Regions from separate parts of the Bifidobacterium sp. FKU genome, predicted to be linked through region 2. Evidence: riboswitches for the same ligand, from Rfam matches in the RefSeq annotation. Region 2 holds a riboswitch; each other region holds the start of a gene.
What was found. Region 2 has a riboswitch for thiamine pyrophosphate ahead of MMB48_RS08145 (ECF transporter S component). Riboswitches for the same ligand answer to the same signal wherever they lie in the genome.

Region 1 (5,224 bases), 320 kb from region 2:
ATGCCCATCCGTGGCTCCCTTCACGAACCGCCTGCCCGGTGTGTCGGTGTGGTGTTGCTTCCAGTATAGAGGTGTGTGAGCGTTCACAAACTCATCGTTTGGCGGTTATTCGTGCGTGTTGCCAAGTTCTCCCACCTGACGGTCGAGGTCACGCAACACCTTACGTAGTTTGTGGTCGGAGATGTCGCGCAGTTCCAGTTCCTCGATCTGCGCCTCACGCTGTTCGTCGGTGAGCGAGTCGATGTCGGTCTGTGTGTCCTTGGTCACGCGATCGCGCTTTCTGAGCGCCTCGAACCCGGAGGCCATGGCGCGCGAGATAACAAGGAAACCGGTATGGCCGATCATCTGGTGGTCGGGGCGTACGGCGAGGCCTTGGGCCTTCCATGTGCGTTCGAACGATTCCTGGATCTGCGGCTCGGTCCAGCAGCCGGCCGCGCGCAGGGCTTCGGCCAGTCGGCTCATCTGCGTGGTGGTAGTTACGTAACTGACCAACACGCCGCCGGGGGCAATCACGCGGTATGCCTGGTCGAGCCTGTTCCACGGGTCGAGCATGTCGAGCATGATGCGGTCGAACCAGTGTTCGGGCAGTTCGGCGGCCACGGAGTCGAAGTCGCCGGTTTTGAGATCCCACCAGCTGGGGGCTTCACCGTAATACAGCGTGGCGTTGGCCTGAGCCACTTTGGCGAATTCGGGGCGCAGCTCGATCGTGGTCAGATGGCCGCGCTCGCCCACGGCGTCCAGCAGATTCACGCTCATCGCGCCCGAGCCGGCACCGGACTCAAGCACGCGCATGCCGGAGCGGATGTCGCCGAGCTGAATGACCTGGGCGATGTCCTTCGGATACATGATCTGCGCGCCGCGCGGCATCGAAAGCACATAATCGGCCAGTCGCGGGCGCATCACCGCATACTCCCAGCCGCCGATGGCGCGCGACGATTTCCACGGCTTGTTCTTGTCTTTCTCGGGATAAACCTGATTGACCTGTGCCTCACGCTTGGCGTGCACGGTGAGGATGACGGTGCCTTCGGTCTTGCCGATCACATCGTCATGCAGAATCAGGCCATGCTCGGTCTGCGTGGAGCCGCCAGCCACAAGCTGATCGGTGATCTTCTTGCCCTTGCGGTCGGTGAACTGCACCTTCTCGCCTGCGGTGAGAGGCCCGCGCCTCGGCTCCATAACTTGCTCCTTGCGTGCTCGGTGGGTCAATCGCTACAAGTCTAATGCATGTAAGCTCGTTGGTGAGGTGATGACGATGCAAATGCAGATGACAAGCCAGATCGATGCCGGCGGCAATGACCCCATTTTCCTGATGTTCCACGGTTACGGCAACGACGAAAGCGAGATGGTGCGGATTCTCGACGCCGTATATGCGCCGATGCGAGCCGATGCGGCCCCGTCCGCAATTGCCGCCGTACCCAGCTATATCTCGTTCCGTGCCACCTACGCAAGGCCCTATATGGGCGGCAATTACTGGTATCCCGACGGCTGCGGCGTGGACGAGCGCCAACGCGAATGCGCGGCGGTCGGGGATGCGGTGGCTTCACTGCTGGATGCCTCGGCATTCGCCCATCGCAGGAAGATATTGATCGGTTTCTCCCAAGGCGGTTATCTGTCGTATCGCCTGGTCAAGGTGCATCCGACGTTGTTCAATGCCGCGATCCTGCTCAGTCCTTCGTTCATGGGCGAGGAACAGGCGGCGCTTGACTCCACTACCCGATTCTTCCTGGCGTATGGCGCGCAGGACCGCACGATTCCGCTGCCCGACCAGCAAACGGCCCATCAGGTCCTTGAACGGGCCGGGCATCTGACCTATCGCGAGTATTCCGGCATGGCCCATGCCATCTGTGATGAGGAAATCGCCGATATCCGGCATTTCCTACGTGCCGTATGATGCCGGAATAGCTTCAATATGGAATATCTCCGTTCAAAGAGGTACCGGTCCAAGTAGAAGCGGCTCAACAATGGCGGAATGGCGTTGGCCATGCCCATTCATCGCGCGATGGTTCTGCGATCAGCTCAATTCCCCTGCCGGCTGATGCCGCCCTTATGACCGGTGGCCTTGAATGGCGTGGCGCGTGCCGTCACCTTCGGCCCCGGCAGATTCGTGCTGGTATTGGATCGACCGCGGAGCCCGACAGCCGGCTGGGACTCGGAGCGTCGACCAGTACCCGTGATGTTGGTATGCCGTTTGCCGTCATGTGCCTGTTTCCCACCAGCACCTTCAGCCTCGTCAATATCAATACCCCTGGCGCGCAAAGCACGCGCCCACCGCTCATCCATCGTGCGCCTCACACGTCCCATTCGGGTTTCCACGTGTACTGTATATCGCAGGCGCTGGGCGAACGGCGGCAGGTGGTTCAGGGTGATCGGGCCGAATGCGACGGCGTCAAAAGACATCGTTTGCCCCCTTCGATGGTGTTGGCCAACAGGTTCCAAGGGTCAGGCACAGCGCCTTTCTCAACCCGTTCGCCGCCACGATGGCCGGCAGCTTGCGTTCACGGGTTCCCCTGCAATGTGCCTCATTATGGCAACACGAACCGACAGGTGCCGGCTGCGCCTAGGATGGGAAATGATTGCTGCACGCCGAAAAGGGGAGGCGACTGCCATGAGGTATTTCACGACCGACACGCATTTCGGGCATCCACTGGTCACGGTGTTGCGAGGGTTCACGACGTTCGACCCGACGCACTCGCGCTATGAGGAGGTGCTGCGCGCGCATGATCGCAAGACCGCCGAGGATTGGGCCAAGGAGGAGACGTTCGGCGCGGGTCTGACGTTTCGTCAGGTCGCCGATACGGATGCGCATGACAAGGCGATTGTGGATCATATCAACACTTTGGTCGGCCCGGATGATGAGCTGTGGATTCTGGGTGATATCGGTTTCCGCACATCGCTGACCCATCTGAAGAACTGCCTGCGAGCGCTCAATTGCAAGCATCTGCATGGTGTGATCGGCAACCATGATGACTGGTGGCTGGAAGACCGCCCCGCACTCAACCTGTTCAAAAGCTTGGAGCCGCACGATACGGTTGAGATTGAGGGACTCGGTACAGTCAATTTTTCACATTACCCGTATCGGGAGGATCTGGCATACAGTTGGCCCGATGATGTGGCGAAGTTCAGCGGCAAGGCGTTGCCGTTTGACGGTCGCAGACTGCTGTATGGACATACACATCAGCTTTCGCCAGATGGTGCACGCCCGGAGGCACTGAATGTTGGCATTGACACAATGCATTGACCGCCGTTGAGATGTATGCACGCTGAACACGCGCCTCAACGGCATTGGTCTCGTCATCTCTCGCTCACACCAACGGATTGCCGGCAAGACGGGTCAATTCGGCGTTCAGCTCGGGGAAATGCTCGTTGCCGACGAACGGACCGTATTCCGTGCCGGATTGGAATGGGCACCATGCCTGAATGGTCATATGCTTCAGCCGTGAATAAGGCAGGATGCCACCGGTGCGATCGGCTGCGGGATCGCTCGCCATATTGAATTGGATTTCAGCGTCGAGCATCTATGTATGCATTCCGCCGTGTCGAAATAGTCGATGCCGGAATCATGGGCCACGGCCACGGTACGTGCCGCATCGGCGGCATCCAACGCGTCCATGCGCATCACGCCCAGCGCCACTCGTGACGCAATCATGCCGGATTGTCCGATTTCCTGAGTCTTCATAGTGTCACATTTCTGTTATCGTGAATCGGCGAACGAGCACTGTCCGCTTCGTTGCCGGGCAGCAATCTCCAATGCCGCTGCTTATGTCACCTTATCGCTTGAAGTGCACTTGAAGGCAACTCGCAGGCAGGCAGGCAGCGCGCGCTGCCGGGCGCGTCTTCGCGTCTTCATGTCTTCGCTGTGACCGAGACATCGTTGTGCCGTAATCATGCCCATTTCTTGTATGATGACCTCTATAGCAACAGAGCTAGGGGGATTCCATGAATACTACCGATTCAGCCAAAGTCAGTGATGCCAACGCCGGCGCAAACAATGTCATCCATATCCCGCACAATCCCACGCTTGCCGGATTGGCCACGCTGACCCGCAACGTGGCATACAAGACCGGGGCCGATAACCTGGTGATGGATATCATCTCGCCACAATCCACCGGCGATGACGATGACCGCCGCTACCCCACCGTGGTATTCGTGCAAGGCAGCGCCTGGACCACGCCGCATCGCGACTACGAGATCCCGCAACTCTCGGCTTTGGCCCGCGAAGGCTTTGTGGTGGCTACGGTGAATCATCGCGATGCCTCGAGCGATCCCCACGACGTGTTCCCCGCATATCTCGAGGACGTAAAAGCAGCCATCCGCTATCTCAGGGCAAACGCACGTCAATGGCACGTGGACCCCGACCGTCTCGGTATCTGGGGCACGTCGTCCGGCGGCAACACGTCGCTGCTGGTGGGGTTGACCGCCGACGATCCGCGGTATGAGGACGGCACCAATGCCGATGAGAGCGATGCGGTGAAGTACGTGGTCAGCTGCTTCCCGCCCACCGACATGCTTGAAGCTGTCGACGCATTCGACGATGAGACCAATCCATTCCGGCTGTACTATTTCGGCCCGTTCGCGGCCGTGGTGGGTGCGACCCATGAGACCGGCATCAATGCCGAGGTCCGTCAGCGCGCGGCTGACATGAGCCCCTACCTGCAGGTGCGGGATGACCAGCAGTATCCACCGATGCTCCTGTTGCACGGCACCGCCGACACCGTGGTCCCCTACCATCAATCCGTCAAGATGCGCGACCGGCTGGCCGAGCACGGCGTGGACGCGCAGCTGGTGCTAGTCGACGGCGCCGAACACGAGTACGATTTCTGGAGCCAACAGGTCTTCGACGTGATTTTCGATTTCATTCGTGAGCGGAGCTGAACGGTAAGGGCACACGGGCGCGTCCTTTTTATAGGTTGCCGAGTTCTCTTTTAGCCAATTTTGTTGGAGCCCCTATCTGCGCGAACATACCATGACAGTTCTAGACTGTGTTCTAGGACTGTCAATCGGCAATGTGTATGAAGCGTGATGTGATGGGTCAGACGGCGATTGATGGAGTTGAGGGACTTAATAGGGCCGGCGAAATCAGCAGATTCAGCGGTTCGCGGTCGGTGGCGTTGCCGCCTATACCATTCTGGCCGTGCTTACTTCGCGACTGTTGCAACGGCCGACTACCACGGAACTGTTGCTCATCGTCATGTGGATCACGCTGGAACTATGTGCGCTGACTATG
Region 2 (5,224 bases):
CCGTCACGTCGCCTACCGCCCATACGCCCGGTTTGTCGGTGCGACCGTACGCATCCGTGGCGACATGTCCGTGGTCGTCGATCGTCACGCCCCATGCTGGGTCGGTGATCGGGTCACGCCCGATGGCGACAAGGGCGATTTCGCCCCAGACGCTCTGTTCGCCATCCTGGCCTTCGCGCGTGTAGTGCACGGTGGCGCCAAGGTTCGCGCCGGTGTCCACGTGGGTGACGTTGGCGCGGGTGATGATGTTCACGCCATGACGTTTGAGCTCACGGGTCAGCGTGGTGCCGGCTCTCCGGTCCCAGGCTGAGAGCACGCGGTCCTTGCGAATCAGCAGGGTCACCTTCGAACCGGTGGCGTTCCATATCGAGGCGAATTCAAGGGCGATGGCCCCGGCGCCGATAATCACCGCCGAAGAGGGAAATTCGTTGACTTCCAGCGCCTGTGTGGAGTCGATGAGGGCGCCGGCGAACGGGTTGCCGGGCAATGGGCGTGGCTTGGCACCGGTGGCGATGACGATGTTCGTGGCCGTGAGGTCCATCGTTGGGCCGCTGGGTTCGGGGACATCGGCCTTGTGATAGGTGAGGATGTCGCTTTGGCCGGGGGAGGGGACGAGGCGGACGATGCGGTTGGAAGTTGCTGGAGCGATCTCATCCGCATGGAACGCGGCATTGGCCCGGAACACGGTGATGCCGCGATGGGCGAGCAGTCCGGCCAGTCCTCCCACCATCGTCTTGACCACGCGCAGGCGATAGTCGCGCAGCGTGCCGAAGTCGATGCCATTCACCGAGGCGTTGACGCCGAGTTCGGCTGCACGGTGCACGGTGTCGATGGTGTGGGTGGCGGTGATGAGCGCCTTGGAGGGGATGCAGCCACGGTTGAGACATGTGCCGCCCACGGTGGCGTCACGCTCGACGAGTGCCACTTTCATGCCGAGTTCGGCCGCGCGCAGAGCTGTGGAATAGCCGCCGGGGCCGGCCCCGATGATGACCAGATCAAACTGTTCGCTCATGATTGCCTCCTTGATACATATAAGTATGGCTCCCATGCTAGGGAGCCATATGCGGCTATCGCCGCCACTTCGCCTAAAAACAGTCCACTGGACTGTTTTCTTTACGGCTCAGCCCCTCAACGAGGGGAGCCGGAGTGTATATGAACAATCAGTCCGCCGGCCAGTGACCGCGCTTCGGGTAACGCGGCTTGGGAAGTCTCCAACGACGCATCTGGATGGAACGGCTCCAGGCGTAGGAGAAGGAGCGGGAGCCCTTGGCTACGGACGATTCGCCGTACTTGGCGATCAGCTTGGGCTTGAGCCTGCGCCACATCAGCCACACGTCGATGATCACGGCGATCAGATAGCCGTACATCAGCGCCATCATGGTGACCGACGCCCACTGGTTGCGCATCAACGAGGCGGCGAACATGGAGACGATCAGGATTCCGAAGCTCACCGGAATGAACCATTCGCCGAGGTTGAACCGGGCGTCCACGTAGTCGCGGATGTAGATGCGCCACGGCAGGCGTTCCGACTTGGGCATGTGGTTGATGTCGCCCTTCTGCATCGCCTCGTACTCGGCGTTCTCCCTCTCGCGCAGACGGGCTTTGGCGGCCTTGGCGCTGGCCTTGCGGTCCACCGGAACCAGCGGACGGATACCGGCGGCCTGAGCCTGCTTCATCTTCGGGGTAGGACGGCCTTTTTTCTCAGAAGGATCGGCGGCCTTCTTCGGGGCCTGCTCAACAGGAACTTGGGCCTCTTCTTTTTTCTTAAACGGATTCCATGTCATGCTTTGAGGTTACGGTGACGTTCAGACACTTGTACACTGGCGCAGTCATTGCAATGACGCCGCTCACGCACATATATAAAGGAGGATCATCATGGCAACGTTCACCGCTGACGAGATTCGTTCGCGCGTCGAAACCGATTGGAACCGCATCGTCAAGGTGCTGGCCGAAAAGGTCGCGCTGCAGTCGATCTCCGCCAAGGGCATCACCGCCGAACATATGAAGCGCTCCGCTGAATTCGTGGCAGACGAACTGCGCCTCGTGGGTGTGGATGCCAAGGTGGTCCAGGCTTCCAATGCCGACGGCACTCCGGGCGCATGGGAGGTCATCGGCTCGCATATCGTTTCTCCGGACGCCCCCACCGTGCTGCTCTACGCCCATCACGATGTGCAGCCTGTTCCGGACCCGGCCGAATGGGACACCGACCCGTTCGTGGCCACCGAAATCGACGGCCGCCTTTACGGCCGTGGCTCCGCCGATGACGGCGGCGGCATCGCTATCCACTCCGGTGCGCTGAAGGCCTTGGGCGACGACCTCAACGTCAATATCAAAGTGTTCATCGAAGGCGAAGAGGAGATGGGTTCGCCAAGCTTCATTCCCTTCATCGAGGCTCACCGCGACGAATTCGCCGCTGACGTGATTATCGTGGCTGATTCCGGCAACTGGTCGGCGGACATTCCTTCTTTGACCACCTCGCTGCGCGGTAACACCTGTGTGGACGTGACCGTGCAGGGCCTTGAGCATCCGGTGCACTCCGGCCAGTACGGCGGCCCGATTCTCGACTCCAATACGTTGGCCGCCATGCTCATCGCTTCCATGTATGACGAGAACGGCGATCTGGCCGTACCCGGCGTGGCCGCGGAAGAGCCGATCGGCGGTTTGCAGCACGACCTTGACGAAACCACTGTGCGCGAGGATTCCGGCGTGGTGGCCGGTTACGAGTTCGCCGGCACCGGTTCGCTGGCCTCACGCCTGTGGACCAAGCCGTCCGTGACCGTGATCGGCTTCGACGCCCACCCGGTCGAGGGATCCTTCAACGTGATCGCCCCGGAGACCCGCTTCCGTTTGTCGCTGCGCACCGCGCCCACCCAGCGCCCTGAAGAAGCGCAGGAAGCACTGGCTGCATTCTTCGAATCCCACGCGCCGTTCGGTGCCAAGGTCACTGTCGAACGCGGCGAAAACGGCATGGGCTGGGCCATGGACCCGACTGCCGTGGCCACCAAGGACGCGCTGGAAGCCATGACCGAGGCTTTCGGCGTTGAGCCCATCAACAAGGGCGAAGGCGGCTCCATTCCGTTCATCCCCGAACTGCAGCGCATTTTCCCCAACGCTCAGGTGCTGGTCACCGGTCCCGAAGACCCGAAGGCCAACGCCCACAGTCCCAATGAGTCCATCTCCCTGCCCGGCCTCAAGAACAACGTGATCACCGAGGCTTTGCTGCTGGACAAGCTCGGCAAGTAGACGAACTGTATCGGTAATGGTAGCGAGCCGCCGTCCGGTAGGTCACAGATGTGGCTATTGCCTTTGACGGCGGCTTGCTTTATAGTCGGGGAGTTGACACGGGAGCTGCCGTTAGGCGGCTGAGAGGAGACTCATAGTCTCGACCGATGGAACGTGACCGGATAATGCCGGCGCACGGAAATGTCGCTCTTACCCACCCGTGCCTGAACCAACCTGCGCGTGGCCACGAACATGTGCATCATGTGCGTACATATATCCATGTATGTTCGGCCTGCGTACGAGCAGAAGAAAGGCACATTCATGACTGAAGCTGTGGCCAAAGCCAATTACAAGTGGCGCGTCGTCGATATCGTCGTCGCCGCAATCATCGCCGTCGCATCCGGCGTCATTTTCTGGGGCTGGGACATTGTCTGCTCCGCCCCGCTGGCCCTGTTCGAAGGCGTGACCCCCGGTTTCGAGGGTCTGCTCAACGGATTCTGGCTGTTCGCCGGCCCGCTCGCCGCAATCATCGTGCGCAAGCCCGGTGCCGCACTGTTTGCCGAAACCCTCGCCGCCTTCCTTGAACTTACGCTGGGCAACCAGTGGGGCGTCGGCGGCTCGCTGATCGTCGGCATCATCCAGGGTCTGGGTGCCGAAATTGCCTTCGCCGTCTTCGCCTGGAAGAAGTGGAACATCGGCACTACCATCCTGTCCGGTGCGCTCGCCGGCGTGGGCTGCTGGGCCTACTACTGGTCCACCAACCCGGGCTGGAACGGCCTGCGCGTCACTTGGTATCTGGTGGGCTCCATCATCTCCGGCGTCGTGATCGCCGGCGTGGTGGTCTGGTACTTGTCTCGTGCGCTCGCTGCCACCGGTGCTCTGGAGCGCTTTGAATCCGGCCGTAGCAAGGCGCGCGTCTGATGCAGATTAATCCGGCTGCGGTAGAGGCCAGCGGCTGGGGCTGGCGGCACGCCACGCGTAAGGACTTCGCGTTGCGTGCCGTCGATTTCACCATCCGGCCAGGTGAACGTGTGCTGATGCTCGGCGCTTCGGGCGCGGGCAAAAGCACGATGATGGCCGGTCTCGCAGGCGTACTTGGCGGCGATGAGGAAGGCGAGCAGGAGGGTTCGCTCACCATCGATGGCGTCGATGCGCGCGAGGCGCGAGGCCGCGTGGGACTGGTGCTTCAGGACCCGGACTCGCAGATCATTCTTGAACGACTAGGCGATGACGCGGCCTTCGGCTGCGAAAACCTCAACGTGCCGCGCGAGGAGATTCGGCAGCGAGTGCGCGAATCATTGGATATGGTGGGACTCGGCGGACTCGAACTGGATCGGTCCACCCGCCATCTGTCCGGCGGTCAGCGCCAACGTCTCGCGTTGGCCGGCGTGCTGGCTATGAAGCCCGGTCTGCTGTTGTTGGACGAACCGACCGCCAACCTCGACCCCGAAGGCGTGGTCGAAGTGCATGACGCGGTCAAAAAGGTCATCGAGGCCACCGGACAGACCATGGTTGTGGTCGAACATCATATCGATGTATGGCTCGATCTGGTCGATCGCGTGATTGTGCTCGGTCGACCCGATGCAAGTTCGCCCACGGGTGCGGTCATTGCCGACGGCAAGCCGGACGAGGTGTTCGCCGAGATGGGCGACGTATTGGCCGCCGGTGGCGCGTGGGTGCCGGGCCGTGCGATTCCCGATTACTCGCCGAAGCAGGAGCCTGCGCACGATGCGCCGGTGCTCAGCACTGAGAACTTAAGCTTTGGCCGTGGAACCGCTCTTGGCGTTGGTATCAATCTGGATTTTTATCCCGGCGAAGTAACGGCTCTGATGGGTCCGAACGGCGCGGGCAAATCGACCTTGGCCTTGACCTTGGCCGGGCTACTCGAGCCTATCGCCGGCAAGGTGCTCATCGCCGACAACCTCAAGCCCGCGCATGCCGGGCGTGAGCCGATCGACTGGAAAAGCAAGGAACTGCTGGGCCGTATCGGCATGGTGTTCCA
Region 3 (5,224 bases), 1.0 Mb from region 2:
AAAATGAAGATTTGCCAAGAATCGCGCCTTTGACCAGCAGGGTCATCGCCATGCTCCACACGGGAATCCCCGGCACATTGCTGGAGAACACCTGATAGGTGAGCGCCGGGCCCACATATTTAGAGTATCCCCCCGCCTTGTTCGGCCGGAATTCGTCGAGCATGGACGGCTGACCGATTTCGGAGTCCAGGAACCGGAGCAGTTCACGACGCCTGAACTGGCGCATATACCGTTTGAGCTCAATCCGCACCATGTCAGGCTCATATCCGGTGATTGCGGGAATCAGCAGTTCAGCCTGACGCCGCAGCTCAAAATCCGGATCGGCCCATAGTTGGGCCGCGTCGGCCACGATGTCGAGAATATCGTTGACACTCATCGCGGCAAGCGTGCGGTTGCGAACATCGGCAAGCTGCTTGGCAAGGGAAGTCACCTTTGGGCCATCCAGTCGCGGATAGCGCAAACGCTTCACCCCATCCGATGTGGCGACATCATAGATTTCGTAATCCGAAACATCCGCTCCCGAAGGCAGGTGGAAGACATCAATGGCCTGACTCACAGATTCGTCAGCGGTTGGCACTGATGACCTCGTCCACTGCGATTGAGCAACCACGGGCCTCGGCTCCCTTCGCCCGGCCCTGCAGCAGGAATCCGTCCGGAGTCCGGTAGCCAAGATCCTCGGTCAGAATACCGATGCATGAATTCCAATTGGCAAGGTCGTAATGGGCTATCACACCGGTCTCACCATCCTTGACGGGAGCCAGCGTTTCCGGATCAAGGAAGACCGTGCGCACCCAGGCGGGGTTCGCCTTGAGATAGTTGCTGGTGCCATCCGTATACCACGACAGAATATTTTGGTCATAGATCTGCGAGCTCAACTCGGTCATGCCATACATGTTGACGCAGTGGTGGCGCGGCACCCCCAGTGTCTGTTCCAGTTCGTCAAGCATCTGGTCTTCGGTGATGTCGCGCTTAGTGCTCTTGAAGCCGCCAGTGTCGAACAAGCGGCTATCGGGGGCCAGCGCGAACGTCAGATCATGCTCATGCAGGTAATCGAGCAGATACAGGTAGGATGACGAGACACCCATCAGCATCACCGGTTCGCCGTCGGACACCGCACGATTGAGGAAATCGATGATGCCATCGAATTTGAGCCCATGTTCATCGAAGAACACGCCGCTGCCTTCGCTGCCACAGAGTTCCACGGCCTTGGTGAGATACCGCGACAGTGAGGAGTTCTGGTTCATGTCCCACGCCGGAGAGATCACAGCAATGCGAATGCGTTCACGATCCGGCATGATGAAATGACGGAACGGCACAATCATCGATTCATCCCACACCTCAAGATCAGGGTGGAAGTTGCGCCCACGCATCTTGCCGCCATGCGTGGTTCCGCTCGTCATGAATACGGCTTTGCACTGCTCGGTCGGTATGGTCGAAAGGTCAAGGTGCTTGAACCCGTCCACCGGCATCGGCGGAATCTCCCGCCAATCCTTGAGCGTTGCGGGGGTGACGCGTTTAGCCGCGCAGTAACGACGGTACGGCAGATCATACGTGTACTGATAGATGAACACGTCGCGCGCCAACGCACCAAACGCCTCTTCCGGGGCCTGCTCACAGCCATAGGTATGGATAAAATCCAGAATCCCGCGCTTGATACGACGCGCGTCATCCATCACATCAGTCATTGCATCGCTCCTGTCAATATCCAATATCAACCAGCATTATCGTTCATCGTGCGCCGCAGCGCCAGTCCCATCCGCCGGATCGGCTGCTGGAACATCCACGGACGCCGGCGCACGATGCTTCGCCACCAAATCCGGAAGAGCGACGAACAGCGCATTGAGAATGATGGCGCTGAATACACCGACCATGATGTTGTTGCCAAAGAACACGCTTGCGCCGCCGGTCAGGCCGGAGAGCGCCTTGGGCAGGGCGATGCCGAGCAGCAGAGACATGCCGATGACCGTTTGACGGCGCTCGTCATCAGCGACCTTGCGCAAGGCTCGCAGACCGGTCACGATCAGGCTGGCCGCAGCCGGCAGGAAGATGCCTCCGACGACTGCCGAGGGAATGACGGACAGCAGCGCGCCCGCCTTTGGCACGAAGCCCAGAATCAGCAACAGAATGGCGGCGATTGTCACAGGCGTGCGCGTGCGCAGCTTGCCTTCGCCGGTCAGGTTGAGCAGGCCGACATTTTGCGGGTATGCGGTGGTGGTGAATCCACCAATCAGCGAGGAAATGGCCGAACCTGCCGCCTCGCCGGCGAGGCCGTAGCGCACCTGCTTGCGTTCGAGGGTCGTGCCTTGAATCTCGGAAGCCGCCTGATAGACGCCGAGAGCCTCCATGACGGCAACCATATAGGCGATGAAGAACGGAATGAAGATCTTCCAGTCAAACGTAAACGGCCCGTAAGGCATGAAGGTCGGCAGGCCCAACCATCCCTTGGAAGCCACAGGAGAGAAGTCCACCATGCCAAACGCCGCGGCGACCACGGTGCCGACGACAAGCGCGATGAGGAATGAGAACGACTTAAGCAGACCCTTGCCGAGCAGCGACAGGACAAGCACAATCGCCGTGGTCAGGATCGACACGGTCAGGATGTGCGGATCGGCAAACGTTTTGTCACCGGGAGCCCCACCAAGAAACTCGCTCAGCGTGAATCCGGACAGCGAGACACCGACCATGAAGATGACCACGCCCGAGATCATCGGAGAGAACAGGAACCTCATCCGCTCTATCGCACCGGTCAGGCACAGCAACAGGAACACAAGCGAAGCGATGAGAATGGACGAACTCGCCGCCCCCAGCATGCCAGCCGTACCTGCCGCGATCATCAACGCGTCAAACGCGGCTGACGGCCCCTGCACCACCGGCAGGCGAACCAGCCGAGTGGCCTGGATCAGAGTAACCAGGCCGGAGACGATGAAGATGGCGTTAATCATGTTCGACGATAGGGCAATAGATAAGCCGATTGCTCCGGCCACGAATACCGGATCAAGCCAAACATTGGAAACGAACACATGCTGGAAACCCAGCAGTACGTTCTGGGCGGTCAGCTCCTTGCGTATTGACATACGCTTCCTCTCTCTCAACGCGCATATGGGATGCCGAGCCGAACAGAGGAGTTCAACCGTCGTATTCCCTACGCGAGTGTTAGCTCACAGGTTCGAAGGGTTCGGCACATACCGTCTCAGCCTAAAGCACCCCTTACGAATCGGTTTTCGCACGTCACCGTAACAAACCTTGACATCTCCGTCAAGAAAAATCGTGCTTTTTTCGGCAGCTGCCCGATGTGAGATAACAAACAGTTTTACGAATGGAGAAGGAATCGAAGCAATGCGGCCAGACTCACCAACCCCACAGGACCATGGACTTGGAGCCGGCGGGAGTGAAGTTGGAGTCGCCGGTGGTGCAGGCAGCGGTATCGGCGGCGGTATCGCGACCGGGCAGTTCGCGGGTTTCGCGGCGGATGGCGTTGCGCCAGAGGCGGGCGCGGTTGGAGCGTTGCACCTCCACGATGTTGCCGTCTCGGCCAGCGGCGAAGACGCTTTCCTGGTCGCCGGTTTGCATGCGCTTGACTTCACGGCGCAACTGTCGATTCTCTTCTTCGAGCTCGAGGATGCGCGCGATACCGGAAAGATTGATGCCCTCATCCTGACTTAGGCGCTGAGCTCGGGTCAGGCGGGCAATGTCGCGCAGACAGTAGCGGCGTGCGCCGCCATCGGTGCGCTGCGGACGGACCAGACCCAGCCGGTCGTACTGGCGAAGGGTCTGGGGGTGGATGTTGGCCAGTTCGGCGGCCTGGCCGACGGTGAAGATGGGCAGTTCGATATCGAAGCCGACATCATCGGCTCCGTCGAGATCGGCCCTGCCCATCACCAGCGCGGTTGCGCACATTGCGTACAACTGCTTCATTTGGTTGGCTAACCGCGCCATTGTTCACCTCCTGATTACAGGCTGAGATAGTCGCCGGCTTTTTCGTCGAATTCTTTGGCGGCGTGCTTGACCGCCAGACCCGGCTTGGCGGGGACCATGATCTGCACGCGGCCGATCAGGTCGCCCGGCTGGTTGCCGCGCTGGACACCGAGTCCCGCGAGCTTGACCTCCGCGCCGGAGCTGGAACCGGCCGGCACCTTGAAGGTGACGGGATTGCCGTCGATGTCCTTGGCCTCGACCTTGCCACCGGCCACGGCCTGGCCCACGGTGACGGGCAGGTCCATGACGATGTCGTGGCCGCGCATCGAGAACGCGGCATCGGGCTTGACGGTGACGTGCAGGTACAGGTCACCGGCCTTGCCGCCATTGATGCCCGGCTTGCCCTTGCCGGCAAGCTTGATTTTCTGGCCGTCCTTGACGCCCGCAGGCACGTGGGCCTTGAACTTCTTGCCGTCCACGGACAGGGACACGGTAGCGCCCTTGACCGCCTGACGCAGGGTCAGGCTGATCTTGGAGTTGCGGTCCTCGCCGTTTTCGGGGCGCGGGGCCTCCTCATAGCCATAGCCGCCGGCATTGCCGTACGCCTGCTGGCTGTAGCCGCCTTGGCCTGCAGCACCGCCGAACATCGAGAAGATGTCGTTGATGTTGTTGGGGCCGCCGCCCGAAGTGGAGAAGCGGATGCGCGAGCCATTGCCGCCGGCACCCTGGCCGAACATGGAACCAAAGATGTCGGAGAAACCGGAAGCATCGAAGCCGCCGGCGCCGGAACCGCCGGCGAAGCGGGCGCCGCCCATGCCGAACTGACGAATCGCGTCGTACTTCTGGCGATCTTCCTTCTTGCTCAGCACGTCATAGGCTTCGGAGATGTCCTTGAACTTCTCCTCGGCTTCCTTGGTCTTGTTGACGTCAGGATGGTATTTGCGGGCGAGCTTGCGGTACGCCTTCTTGATGTCGTCGTCCGAAGCGTCCTTGGAGACACCAAGGACTTTGTAGAAGTCTTTGCTGAGCCATTCGTTTTCAGCCATTCATGTCTCCTTTCTAGAAAAGTCTTTATGATTGGCTCCCCTCCTTGAGGGGAGCTGTCGTCATAGGCGACTGAGGGGAGTTACGGCATCCGTTAAGCTCCCCTCAGTCAGCTTCGCTGACAGCTCCCCTCAGAGAGGGGAGCCGAGGTAAATATCAGCTCCCTCATCAGAGGGAGCTAAGGCACTGTCAACTCATTGCAGCGAACTGGTCGTCAGTTTTGTGGGGAGGCTACTACTACTCGGGCGGCACGGATTACGCGGTC
Region 4 (5,224 bases), 820 kb from region 2:
GTCAGTGATGCCCTGCACGCCGGCGAGGAGTGCGGTATCGGCCGTCTTGAAGGCTTCGATGATGCCGATGGAACGGTCGGAAAGCTCAAGCAGGCGATCGTTCGGGATGACGATCAGCGCGTCGACTTCCTTGCGCAGGTTGTCGATGCCGTATTCGGCGGAAGCGGAACGCTGAGGACCTTCGAAGCTGAACGGACGAGTGACAACCGCGATGGTGAGAGCACCTTGCTGATGAGCCGCACGAGCGACGATCGGGCTGGCGCCAGTACCGGTGCCACCACCCTCACCGCAGGTGACGAACACCATGTCGGCACCCTTCAGGGATTCCTCGATATCAGACTGATGATCCTGTGCGGCCTTAGCACCCTTCTCCGGGTCCGCGCCAGCGCCGAGTCCGCGGCTGGACTGATCGGACAGGGAGATTTTCACGTCGGCGTCGGAGCGCAGAAGATCCTTCGCATCGGTATTTACCGCCACAAATTCAACATTCTGCAGTCCCTCGGCAATCATGCGATTGACGGCATTACCGCCGGCACCGCCGACGCCAACAACCTTGATGTTGGTCTTGTCGTTGAACTCATTCTGCGCGATCTCGCTCACGTTTGGCTCCTGTCACTTCACGGTTACACCCAAGAGTAGCGCAAACAGGCTACTCTTGGAGGGAAATTCACGCGCAGAATGGCGCGTGTTGCGTGTATTTTCAGTATTTTCTCAGTAACTGGCGTCCATTGGGTCGTCACCGAAGAGCGCCTCACGCTCTTCGTGGGTGGTGGTGCGCGATTCCAACCACCCATACGGCAAGTGCACCTTCTTGGCGAAACGCACGCGGCCGCGCGGTTTGTCGACCACGCGTGGCGGGTATTCGATGGTCGGGTCGAGCTTGCCGATCTCGCGGTCCACATCGGTCAGGCTCTCGCATTCCATAAAGGCCTTGCGGGTGGACCCACCCACCGGGAATCCTTTCAGATACCAGGCGATGTGCTTGCGCAGATCGTGGACGGCCATCATCTCATCGCCCTCATAAAACTCGGTAAGCAGCTCGGCATGACGGTGAATCACCCGGCAGACCTCGCCCAGATTCGGGTTGAGCCGTTCGGTATTGCCCTCGAAGGCGTTTCTGATGTTGGCGAACAGCCACGGCCGGCCCTGACATCCGCGGCCGATGGCCACGCCGTCGCAGCCGGTCTCGCGCACCATTTCGAGCGCGTCCTCGGCACCCCAGATATCACCATTGCCGAATACCGGAATGTTGAGGTGTTCCTTAAGCTCGCCGATGCGTGACCAGTCGGAATGACCGCCATAGTATTCGGCGGTGGTGCGGGCATGCAGGGTTACGGCCTTGCAGCCCTCCTCCTGCGCGATGTGTCCGGCTTCGAGGAAGGTCTCATGGTCATGGTCGATGCCGACGCGGATCTTCGCGGTGACGGGGATGCCCGCCGGCTCGCATGCGGCGACCACACGCTGGATGAGCTCGGTGAATATGTCGGTTTTCCATGGTAGGGCCGAGCCTCCCCCGCGGCGAGTGACCTTGGGTACCGGGCAACCGAAGTTCAGGTCCACATGGTCGGCCATGTTGCCGTCGACCACGATTTTCGCCGCCTGTTCGGTGATGGATGGATTCACGCCATACAACTGCAGCGAACGAATTTTTTCGCTTCTGGCGAAATGGCAGAGACGCAGGGCTTTCGGATTACGCGCCACGAGGGCCCGCGCGGTGATCATCTCGGCCACGTAAAGACCATCGGGACCGTATTCCTCGCAGATCACGCGGAACGGCCAGTTGGTCACGCCAGCCATCGGCGAAAGCACCACCGGGGTCGGCACGGTAATGTTGCCGAGCTGCACGGGGGCGATGTGTACCGGAGTCTCGGGCCGTGCCGGCGCGTCCGTACGCGGGTCGAGATTGTTGGTCTCGTGAGTAGCGGTGATGGTGGTTTCGGTTTCAGATTCTGCCATGTGGTTCCTGTTCTGAAATAGCTTTGGCTCCCCTCAGTCCACTTCGTGGACAGCTCCCCTCATAGAGGGGAGCCTCTATACAGACCCGTCTTTAGTACAGACCGCCGGCTTCCTGAACGCCGGACTCAGGCCAAGGCTCACCGCCCATTTCCACAGGCTTCAGGGGCACGCGGGTGCGCTTCTCGCCGATGCGGGCGGCCACGTAATCGGCCACCTTGTCGAGGGCGATACGCTCCTGGGCCATGGTGTCACGTTCGCGGATGGTCACGGCATGGTCTTCGAGGGTGTCGAAGTCCACGGTGATGCACAACGGGGTGCCGATCTCGTCCTGACGACGGTAACGACGACCGATGGCACCGGACTCGTCGTAGTCGATCATCCATTCGTTGAAGCGCAGGTCGTCGGCCAGGTTCTGGGCCACGGTCTGCAGTTCAGGCTTCTTGCTCAGCGGCAGCACGGCGGCCTTGACCGGGGCCAGACGCGGGTCGAGACGCAGCACGGTGCGCTTGTCGACGCCGCCCTTGGTGTTCGGGGCCTCGTCCACATCGTAGGCGTCCACGAGGAAGCACATCAGGGAGCGGGTCAGGCCGGCGGCCGGTTCGATGACGTACGGCACGTACTTCTCGCCGGTGGCCTGGTTGAAGTAGCTCAGGTCTTCGCCGGAGTGCTTGGAGTGCGCGCTCAAATCGTAATCGGTACGGTTGGCGATGCCTTCGAGCTCGCCCCAGTCGGAACCTTGGAAGCCGAACTTGTATTCGATGTCCACGGTGCGCTTGGAGTAGTGGGAGAGCTTTTCCTTCGGATGCTCGTAGTGGCGCAGGTTCTCCGGCTTGACGCCGAGGTCGATGTACCAGCGGGTGCGGGCGTCGATCCAGTACTGGTGCCATTCCTCATCGGTGCCGGGCGTGACGAAGAACTCCATCTCCATCTGCTCGAACTCACGGGTGCGGAAGATGAAGTTGCCCGGGGTGATCTCGTTACGGAAGGACTTACCCATGTTGGCGATGCCGAACGGCGGCTTGGAACGGGAGAAGGTCATCACGTTCTTGAAGTCCACGAAGATGCCCTGTGCAGTCTCCGGACGCAGGTAGTGCAGGCTGTTCTCGTCCTCGACCGGGCCGAGGTGGGTGCGCAGCATCATGTTGAAGTCGCGCGGTTCGGTCCACTGGCCACGGGTGCCGCAGTTCGGGCAGACGATGTCCTTCATGCCGTTTTCCGGCATCTTGTCGCCGTGCTTCTCGGCGTAGGATTCCTCGAGCTTGTCGGCGCGGTTGCGCTTGTGGCAGTTGAGGCACTCGACGAGCGGATCGTTGAACACGCTCACGTGGCCGGACGCCACCCACACTTCGGGCGGCAGAATGATGGAAGTGTCGACACCGACGACATCAGGACGGGTGACGACCATGGAGCGCCACCATTCACGCTTGATATTGTCCTTGAGAGCGACGCCGAGGGGGCCGTAATCCCAAGCGGAACGGGTGCCGCCGTAAATTTCGCCGGCGGGGAACACGAAGCCGCGACGCTTCGCAAGGGATACGACTTCATCGAGTTTGGACTGAGCCACAATGCACCTTCTGGTTTGAACGGTTTGGGGTCTAATAACAACCGCTTCAGGATAGCCGTATATGGTGACAGGTCAGGCGGCATTGTCCGGTATATGTTCCGCGTCTCACGAGCGGCCGTTCGCAGCGATTCCTATATCGCAAACACCTCCATATTGTTCCTGTTGTTTTGCCCTTCCCCAATTTGTACCACTGACATCGCGTTAGCGTCACAAATTCGGGAGATGTTGCTCGGCGGAGGCGTCCACATATCACGAATGGACGGGACGCGCCAGACCTGACGACACGTATCGAACAAATCCGTCACGATAATGTCCATGTTGGCGCATAGCGTCGGCACTGTAGTGCAGGGGGACTCGCATGTGGTTCGCGAGTTGAGAAAGGCCTGAGCCTGACCCTTAGAACCTGTTGGTTAAGACCATCGTAGGGAGCAGTAAATGAGCAATAGTGCATCATCGTTTACCGGTATGTCCAGCGGTTGTACCGCCGGGACTCCGGTTCCAGCCGATTCACCCATCCGCGACAATATCGCCGATGCCGTTCGCCGCGTACGCGAGACGACTCCGTTGGCCCAGTCATTCACCAATTTTGTGACCATTAATTTGGTTGCCAACGCGCAACTGGCGGCCGGCGGCACTGCGGCCATGAGTTTCCTGCCGGACGACGTGATCGAAACCGCGAAAATCGCGGGCGCGAACTACATCAACGTGGGCACGCTGCTGCCGTTCTATAAGGACGCGCTGCCCGAAATCGCCCAGCGACTCAACTACTTGGACAAGCCGTGGGTGCTCGACCCAGTGGCCGCCGGCATCGGCCGCACCCGCACCGCTATTCTTCAGGCCTTCAAGGCCGCTCCCCCGACCATGATTCGCGCGAACGCCTCCGAGGTAATCGCGCTGGCGAACATGTGGGGGCTCAATACCGAAACCGTGGGGGACACTTCCGAGCACCGCCCCGCCGGAGTGGAATCCGTCGATGGCGTGGAGTCCGCAACCGGTGCGGCGATGGCGCTGGCACAGTATCTGACCGAACAGCACGCCAAGCATTCCTCCCATGACGCTTCCACCCGCTGCGCCGTGGCCGTGTCCGGCATCGCCGATCTGGTGACCGACGGCGAAACCGTGTACCGACTGCCGGGCGGCAGCGCGATGATGACCAAGATCACCGGTGCCGGCTGCTCGCTGGGCGGCGTGGCTGCCACATATCTGGCGGTTTCCGATCCGCTGACCGCCGCTCTGTCCGCATCTCTGCTGTACAACCGCGCGGGAGAGATAGCCGATACGACTTCGCACGGGCCGGGCTCATTCCAGGTCGCGTTCCTTGACGCGCTGTGGAATGTGACCGCCGAACAGGTGGCGGAATCCGAGATTTTTGTGCAGTAGTTTCAGTTCCCTCTGATGAGGGAGCTCGTAACAGTTTTTCCCAATAAGACTTCCACAAGAAACAACAAAGGTAGGAATAATAATGAGTAATGAATACCCATACGCCTCCATGCGAGACAGCTTCGACCTGTCCGCGTACTTCGTGGTGGGGCCGGAGGACTGCAAAGGCCGTCCGCTGACCGACGTGGTGGATCAGGCTCTGCACGGCGGCGCAACCTTCATCCAACTGCGCGCCAAGGAGGCCGATGCCTCTGAGCTGACCGACATGGCCCGCGACATCGCGCAGATCATCGAGGACAATGAGAAGTCCGATTCCGTGGCCTT

Region 1: another riboswitch for thiamine pyrophosphate. It lies ahead of MMB48_RS06645 (hypothetical protein); the one in region 2 lies ahead of MMB48_RS08145 (ECF transporter S component).
Region 3: another riboswitch for thiamine pyrophosphate. It lies ahead of MMB48_RS00760 (solute carrier family 23 protein); the one in region 2 lies ahead of MMB48_RS08145 (ECF transporter S component).
Region 4: another riboswitch for thiamine pyrophosphate. It lies ahead of MMB48_RS04300 (hydroxyethylthiazole kinase); the one in region 2 lies ahead of MMB48_RS08145 (ECF transporter S component).

Annotation. Positions count from the first base shown of each region.
Region 1 covers NZ_CP092888.1:1,457,689-1,462,912, forward strand. The annotation lists gene MMB48_RS06630 (SixA phosphatase family protein) at 1-8, opposite strand, end outside; gene MMB48_RS06635 (tRNA (adenine-N1)-methyltransferase) at 106-1,176, opposite strand; gene MMB48_RS06640 (alpha/beta hydrolase) at 1,259-1,891, shown strand; gene MMB48_RS06645 (hypothetical protein) at 2,017-2,397, opposite strand; TPP riboswitch at 2,388-2,519, opposite strand; gene MMB48_RS06650 (phosphoesterase) at 2,606-3,238, shown strand; gene MMB48_RS06655 (hypothetical protein) at 3,303-3,425, opposite strand; gene MMB48_RS06660 (hypothetical protein) at 3,431-3,676, opposite strand; gene MMB48_RS06665 (alpha/beta hydrolase) at 3,937-4,872, shown strand; gene MMB48_RS06670 (hypothetical protein) at 5,177-5,224, shown strand, end outside.
Region 2 covers NZ_CP092888.1:1,782,484-1,787,707, reverse strand. The annotation lists gene MMB48_RS08160 (dihydrolipoyl dehydrogenase family protein) at 1-1,012, opposite strand, end outside; gene MMB48_RS08155 (DUF3043 domain-containing protein) at 1,161-1,784, opposite strand; gene MMB48_RS08150 (dipeptidase) at 1,876-3,243, shown strand; TPP riboswitch at 3,335-3,439, shown strand; gene MMB48_RS08145 (ECF transporter S component) at 3,544-4,143, shown strand; gene MMB48_RS08140 (ABC transporter ATP-binding protein) at 4,143-5,224, shown strand, end outside.
Region 3 covers NZ_CP092888.1:167,290-172,513, reverse strand. The annotation lists gene MMB48_RS00770 (acyl-CoA reductase) at 1-577, opposite strand, end outside; gene MMB48_RS00765 (coenzyme F390 synthetase) at 564-1,685, opposite strand; gene MMB48_RS00760 (solute carrier family 23 protein) at 1,722-3,074, opposite strand; TPP riboswitch at 3,122-3,218, opposite strand; gene MMB48_RS00755 (heat shock protein transcriptional repressor HspR) at 3,349-3,936, opposite strand; gene MMB48_RS00750 (DnaJ C-terminal domain-containing protein) at 3,951-4,961, opposite strand; gene grpE (nucleotide exchange factor GrpE) at 5,174-5,224, opposite strand, start outside.
Region 4 covers NZ_CP092888.1:966,665-971,888, reverse strand. The annotation lists gene ftsZ (cell division protein FtsZ) at 1-600, opposite strand, end outside; gene dusB (tRNA dihydrouridine synthase DusB) at 712-1,956, opposite strand; gene MMB48_RS04305 (glycine--tRNA ligase) at 2,048-3,520, opposite strand; TPP riboswitch at 3,857-3,965, shown strand; gene MMB48_RS04300 (hydroxyethylthiazole kinase) at 3,956-4,900, shown strand; gene thiC (phosphomethylpyrimidine synthase ThiC) at 4,983-5,224, shown strand, end outside.